DNA from 2 places in the Terrabacter terrae genome. Region 2 is predicted to be linked to the other one. Evidence: predicted binding sites of a transcription regulator. Region 2 holds the regulator's gene; the other holds the start of a gene.

Region 1 (3,540 bases), on a different contig from region 2:
CGGCGGGGTGCCGCGCCGCTTCGCGGCCTTGAGGACGAGGCCGAGCTGGTCGCGCACGCGGGTCTGTCCGGGGAACTCGTCGAGCCGCTTGGGCCGCAGTGCCGCCTCCACCTGTCGCTCGTCGCTGTCGCCGGCGGCGTCGACGATCCGGGCGGTCGCGTCGAAGGATCCGTCGTCCCACACCTGCTGGTCGGCCTCGGCATCACTGCCCCACGGACCGACGCTCATCGGCCCAGCTCCTGCAGCGCCGCCCGGAGCAGCGCAGAGACTCCCGCTCCGTCGGCCGCGAGCGGTGCGACCTTGTCGAGCGCGTCGTCGGCCTGGCGGGCCGTCCAGCCGAGACCGACGAGGGCCTCGCGGACCTGCTCGCGCCAGGCCTCGCCGGTGTCGAGCGGCACGGGAGCGGCCTGACCCACCGACCCGGGCAGGGCGCCCAGCTTGTCCTTGAGCTCGAGGACCATGCGCTCAGCGCCCTTCTTGCCGATGCCCGGCACCTTGGTCAGTGCCACGAGGTCCCCGGTGCCGAGGGCCACGCGGACCGCGTCGGGCGAGTGGACGGCAAGCACGGCCAGGGCCAGCCGCGGCCCGACGCCCGAGACGGTCTGCACCGTCTCGAACACGTGCTTCTCGTCGTCGGTGGCGAAGCCGTAGAGCGTCAGCGAGTCCTCACGGACGACGAGGCTCGTCGCGAGCTCGGTCGGCTGCCCGAGGCGCACCGAGGCGGCCGTCGCGGGAGTCGTGTGGACGAGCATGCCCACGCCTCCGACGCCGACGACGACGGAGTCGAGGCCGACCTTGAGGACGGTTCCGGAGAGCGAGGCGATCATCGGGGCTGGGCTCCAGGGTGCGGTGACTGGGGTCGGTCGATGCCGACTCGGTTGCGGGGCGGCTGGTTGGTGGCGGCGCGCAGCCGCTGGGCCGGTGGCGCGGCACCCGGTGGGACACGACGGGGTATGCCGCTCCCCCGGCCGCCCGTGCGGGCGAGCACCTCGAGCCGGGCTTCCTCGAGCCGGTTCTGCGTGCCACCGCGCCAGACGTGGCAGATGGCGAGGGCGAGGGCGTCGGCGGCGTCGGCCGGCTTGGGGGGCGCGTCCAGCCCGAGCAGTCGGGTGACCATGGTGGTGACCTGCGCCTTGTCCGCGCGGCCGCTGCCGCTGACGGCGGCCTTGACCTCGGTGGGTGTGTGGAGCGTGACCGGCAGGCCCAGCCGCTCGGCCATGATCATGACGATGCCGGTCACCTGGGCGGTGCCCATGACGGTGGAGACGTTGGTGTCGGCGAAGACCCGCTCGATGGCCACGGCCTCGGGGCGGTGCCGGGCGAACCACTGGCGCATCTCGTCCTCGACGGCGACGAGGCGCTTGGGCGTCGGGTCACCGGCGGGCGTGCGGATCACGCCCACCTCGACGAGGGAGAGCTTGCGGCCGGGGACCCCGTCGACGACGCCCACGCCGCACCGGGTGAGCCCGGGGTCGACCGCGAGGACGCGCACGGCATACCTCCTCGGGGTCTGGGACGGGCTGTCGGGACGAGAGCGTCGGGGGCGAGTGTCGGGCTGTGACGATCCGAACACGTGTTCGGGACAACGCTAACGGGCGGGTCCGCAACGGACGGGAGGCACGCCGGTCACCGGCGTGCCTCCCGTTCCGTCGGCCTCGGGGCCGCGGGTCACTCCTCGTCGTCGAGCTGGGCGAGCACGTCGTCGGGGATGTCGCCGTTGGCGAAGACGTTCTGCACGTCGTCGCTGTCCTCGAGCGCCTCGATGACGCGGATCATCTTCTTCGCGCCGTCGAGGTCGAGCGGGACCTGCAGGTTGGGCACGAACGACGCCTCGGCCGACTCGTAGTCGATGCCGGCGTCCTGGATCGCCTTGCGCACCGCGACGAAGTCGGTGGCCTCGGAGATGATCTCCCAGGTGTCGCCGTTGTCGTTGACCTCCTCGGCGCCGGCCTCGAGCACGACCTCGAGGATGTCGTCCTCGGAGCCGGCCTCCTTGAGGACGGTCACGACACCCTTGCGGTTGAAGACGTAGGACACCGAGCCCGGGTCGGCGAGCTGGCCGCCGTTGCGCGTCAGCGCGGTGCGCACCTCGGCAGCGGCGCGGTTTCGGTTGTCGGTGAGGCACTCGATGAGCACCGCGACACCGTTGGGCGCGTAGCCCTCGTACATGATCGTCTGCCAGTCGGCCGCGCCCGCCTCGGCACCCGACGCGCGCTTGACGGCGCGGTCGATGTTGTCGTTGGGCACCGAGGTCTTCTTCGCCTTCTGGATGGCGTCGTAGAGCGTCGGGTTGCCCGCGGGGTCAGCGCCGCCCTGACGGGCCGCGACCTCGATGTTCTTGATGAGCTTGGCGAAGAGCTTGCCGCGCTTGGCGTCCTTGGCCGCCTTCTGGTGCTTCGTGGTGGCCCATTTGGAGTGGCCGCTCATGCAGTGTCCTCGCGTTCCGGTGACTGGCGTGCGCCCGACTGCTGGAGTCGGTGCTCTCTGACGATCGAGACGAACTCGGCGTGGATCCGGCGGTCGGCGCCCACCTCGGGGTGGAAGGAGGTGGCCATGAGGTTGCCCTGCCGGACCGCGACGATCCTACCGGCGGCCTGCCCCTCGCTCACGCGGGCGAGCACCTCGACGTCGGGTCCGGCGTCCTCGACCCACGGGGCGCGGATGAAGACGGCGTGGACCGTACCGGTGTTGGCGGGGCTGCCCCAGGCGTAGTCGAGGTTCTGCTCGAAGGAGTCGACCTGGCGGCCGAACGCGTTGCGCCGCACGGTGATGTCGAGGCCGCCGAGCGTCTGCTGACCGGGGCGGGCGTCGGCGATCCGGTCCGCGAGCATGATCATCCCGGCGCAGGAGCCGTAGGCGGGCATCCCCTCGGCGATGCGCCGCAGCAGCGGCTCGCGCAGCTCGAAGGCACGGACGAGCTTGTCCATGACCGTGGACTCGCCGCCGGGGATGACGAGCCCGTCGATCGCCTCGACCTCGGCCGGCCGACGGACGGTGACGGCTTCGGCCCCGAGGGCCGTCAGCGCGGCCAGGTGCTCGCGCACGTCTCCCTGCACCGCGAGGACGCCGATCCGCGGCTTCGTCTCGTCGGAAGGCGCGCCGGCGGAGGCGGGGCGGGCAGTCTTGGTCGTCGTGCTCACCGGATCAGGGTAGAACGCGCCGGACAGCGGGCTCGCCACGGGTGGCTGCGGTGCACCCGTGCGTGTCTGTCTCGGGTGCGAGACGTTCGAGGAGGCGGTGCTGACATCGGCGGCGGCGCACGGGATACGTTGCGGCCATGACGACGGTGCACACCCACGACGCCCTCATGAACGATGCGCAGCAGGCGGACGACGCCTCTCCCCTGCGCGGCACGCGAGAGCTCTTCGACCTCCCCGACGACGTGATCTACCTGGACGGCAACTCGCTCGGCGCCCTGCCTCGAGCCGTGCCCCCGGTCGTCGACGACGTTTTGCACCGGCAGTGGGGCGAGCGCCTGATCCGGTCGTGGAACGAGGCCGACTGGTGGGGCGCCCAGACCCGCGTCGGCGACCGCGTGGG
Region 2 (3,540 bases):
CCTCATCACGGCCACGCACCAGCAGCAGATCGCGACGACGGGCTTCGACCCCTCCATCTGCGCGCGCGAGGACTCGATGTGTGCGGCAGTGCTCGAGAACGCCGACCGGGTCGTCGTGCCGGACGCCAGCCTCGACGCCCGCTTCCGGCACAACCCATTCGTCACGGGTCCCCTCGGCGACGTCCGCTTCTACGCATCGGCCCCGCTCACCACTCCGGACGGCATCATCATCGGCCGGCTGTGCGTCTTCGACTCCACCCCGCGCCACCTGGACGCAGCCCAGGAGGAGTCGCTGGCCGCTGTCGCCGAACGGGTGGTGGACGTCCTGGAGCTGCGGCTGCGCACCCGCCGGCTGCAGGACTCGCTGGAGGCCCTGACGCGGGCGCAGGAGGAGCTGCGCCGATCCAACGAGGCGCTCTCGGTGTTCGCCGGGCAGGTGAGCCACGACCTGCGCACGCCGTTGACCGCGATCATGGCCAGCACCGAGCTGCTCGGCCAGGAGGACTCGGTGCGGGCCGACGAGTGGGCCCAGCGCCTTGTCTCCACGGCCCACCGGGCCGCTGGCCGGATGGCGGGCATGATCGAGGAGATCCTCGCCTATGCGCGCGTGGGCGCCGAGCTGCGGCGCAGCCGGACCGACGTCAACGAGGTCCTGACCTCCGTGCTCGAGGACCTCGAACCGGCCCTGCGCGCGAGCGGTGCGACGGTGACCTCCGACCGGCTGCCCGTCCTGTGCGTGGACCGGCAACAGCTCTACTCCGTGCTCCTCAACCTGGTCTCCAACGCCGTGAAGTACGCACGTCCCGACACTGCTCCACGAGTGACCATCTCGGCCGTGCAACACCCGGGCAGCTGGCGCCTCACCGTGCAGGACAACGGCATCGGTATCGCGGAGGCGGACCGGGAGAAGGTCTTCGGCCTGTTCAACCGGGTCGAGACCTCGGTCCCTGGCAACGGCATCGGACTCGCCACCGTCAGGCGAATCATCGAGGCTCACGGCGGCGCCATCGGGATCGGCACGGTCGAAGGCCCGGGCTGCAGCGTGTGGTTCGAGGTCCCTGTCGAAAAGACCGACGCCGGCTCTGCCGGAGTGACCGCAGAGGGCACGTCGGGAGGCGCTGCAGGAGGCGCTTCGGGAAGTACTGGATCAGGCGACCGGCAGGGCTGAGCGGGCGCGCCGGTCCCGGCCCACAGCATGGACCACCCCGAGGACATGGCCTCGAAGACGGCGGCAACCCGAAACGCCGCATCCCTGAGCGGGATACGGCGTTCGGGGGCGGATGCGGCGGGGTCGAAGCGCCGCTACCGCCAGCCGCTGGAGGTGGAGCCAACGCGGCCGATCGGAGAGCCGGGTGCATCAGGCACAGTGGCGCGGGCACGGGCTCGTGGGACGAGGGCGCTGTGGGTCAGTGCGCGGGGATGACCAGCTGCTGCCCGGCGTGGACCTGGGAGGTGCTCAGGCTGTTGGCGACCTGGAGCTGCACGACGCCGTCGGGGACGGTGAGCTCGGGCAGCTCGCGGGCCGCGATGCCGGAGAGGGTCTGGCCGGACTGCACCGTGACCGTGTGCGGGTCGCCGGTGGCGGATGCCAGCTGGCCCGCCAGGCCCACGCCGAGCAGCGCGACGACGCTCGCGACGAGAATCGTGCGCACGAGACGCCCGAACCTGGTCAGCCGCATCGGGGACCGTGGCGACGAGTGGTGCGCTGCACGACTCCCCCGGGCCGCGTCACGCCCGGTGGGCACGAGGACGAGGTGCGGCCGCGGCGTGGACGACTGCCCCCCGGTCCGCTCCGCCTGCGGCTCGCGAACGGCCTCGAGGACGATTGCGCTCATGGTGACCTCCCCTTGCTCCAGATGTGACGAACATGTGTTCGATAGAACGTGTGTACGAGTTGTAGCACGTCTGTTCGACGAAGTCGAGACACGCCTCGAACAGGTGTTTGGCAACTGTGTTCGAACCTCGTAGTCTTTCCTCACACCACAGACCTCACCAGCCACCACTGACACTGGCCGCTCCACGCCGGCGTCACGCGCGGCCTGACGAGCCGACGAAGGGGACACCATGGGCGTGACCGAGCTTCCCGACCGCGAGACCGGCGACGGCCTGACCGTCCGCCAGCGGCGCGTGCTCGAGGTCATCCGCAACTCCGTCGACCGTCGCGGCTACCCGCCGAGCATGCGCGAGATCGGCGACGCCGTCGGCCTGGCGAGTCCCTCCAGCGTCTCCCACCAGCTCAACGCGCTCGTCGCCAAGGGGTACCTGCGCCGCGACCCCAACCGTCCGCGCGCCCTCGAGGTCGTCTCCCCCGACGCGAAGGCAGAGGAGCTCGGCTACCGCGGCGGCTCCGTCGAGCCGATCCGCCCCCGCGGTGACCAGTACGACACCGAGACCGACTCGGGCGACGCACGGCCCGAGGCCTCCTACGTGCCGGTGCTCGGCCAGATCGCGGCGGGGGTGCCGATCACCGCAGAGCAGGTCGTCGAAGACGTCTTCCCGCTGCCGCGGCAGCTCGTCGGTGAGGGCGAGCTGTTCCTGCTCAAGGTCAACGGCGACTCCATGGTCGAGGCCGCCATCTGCGACGGTGACTGGGTCGTGGTGCGCCAGCAGCAGCACGCCGACAACGGTGACGTCGTGGCCGCCATGCTCGACAACGAGGCCACCGTCAAGACGTTCAAGCGCAAGGACGGCCACGTGTGGCTGATGCCGCACAACCCCAGCTTCTCCCCCATCGACGGCGACCACGCCACGATCCTCGGCAAGGTCACCGCGGTCCTGCGCCGCATCTGAACGAACCCCCGGCGGACCGAGGCGAACACGAGCGGGACGAAGGCGGACACTCACCCCGATGACCCCGATGACCCCGATGACCCCGATGACCCCGATGACCCCGATGACCCCGATGGCGCAGGAGCGCACCCCAGACGTCGTCCTCACCTACCGCTACCTGCGGGGCGCGATGATCGCGCTGCTGCTCATGCTCCTGTTGTCGGTCGGCTACCAGTGGTGGTGGGAGACCGGGCACTCCTGCTGGCTCGGATCGATCAGCGCCTACTACTACACACCTGCCCGTGGCGTCTTCGTCGGCGCGCTCTGCGCGCTCGGTGCCAACCTCATCGCCTACAAGGGACACTCCCCGGAGGAGGACGTGCTCCTCAACTTCTCCGGCCTGATGGCCTTCGTCGTCGCCCTGGTCCCCACCGCGCCCGACGACCGGTGCGGGCCCAACGCATACACCCAGACGGCCCCGGAGATCGCGGCAGCCGTGCGCAACAACGTGTGGTCACTGCTCGTGGTCGCCGTCGTCTCCGCGGCAGTCGTCGCCTGGCTCGGGCGGGTCGGCAGGGCGGGAGCGCCGCCGCGACCGCGCAGCGTGCGCTCCATCGTCGTGAGCGTCGTCTGCGGGACGGTCGTGCTGGCCGAGCTCACCCTGTTCCTCGTCCTGCGCGACCGGTTCATCGCCCTGAGCCACGGCATCGCGGCCGGCACCATGGTGGCCGGCGTCATCGCCGTCATGGTGCTGAGCGCCCTCGGCGCCGA

The links. Region 2 encodes LexA, which represses DNA repair genes until DNA is damaged. Its sites were predicted from a motif close to TCGAACANNTGTTCGA; they were not measured.
Region 1: ruvC (crossover junction endodeoxyribonuclease RuvC) is a predicted target of LexA. The motif match lies at 1,566-1,581, and genes of this name have one in related genera.

The regions. Positions count from the first base shown of each region.
Region 1 covers NZ_BAAANB010000021.1:1,633,383-1,636,922, reverse strand. The annotation lists gene ruvB (Holliday junction branch migration DNA helicase RuvB) at 1-228, opposite strand, end outside; gene ruvA (Holliday junction branch migration protein RuvA) at 225-827, opposite strand; gene ruvC (crossover junction endodeoxyribonuclease RuvC) at 824-1,492, opposite strand; gene ABD194_RS17855 (YebC/PmpR family DNA-binding transcriptional regulator) at 1,669-2,427, opposite strand; gene pdxT (pyridoxal 5'-phosphate synthase glutaminase subunit PdxT) at 2,424-3,071, opposite strand; gene kynU (kynureninase) at 3,278-3,540, shown strand, end outside.
Region 2 covers NZ_BAAANB010000003.1:153,307-156,846, forward strand. The annotation lists gene ABD194_RS06050 (sensor histidine kinase) at 1-1,168, shown strand, start outside; gene ABD194_RS06055 (LysM peptidoglycan-binding domain-containing protein) at 1,407-1,835, opposite strand; gene lexA (transcriptional repressor LexA) at 2,065-2,790, shown strand; gene ABD194_RS06065 (hypothetical protein) at 2,849-3,540, shown strand, end outside.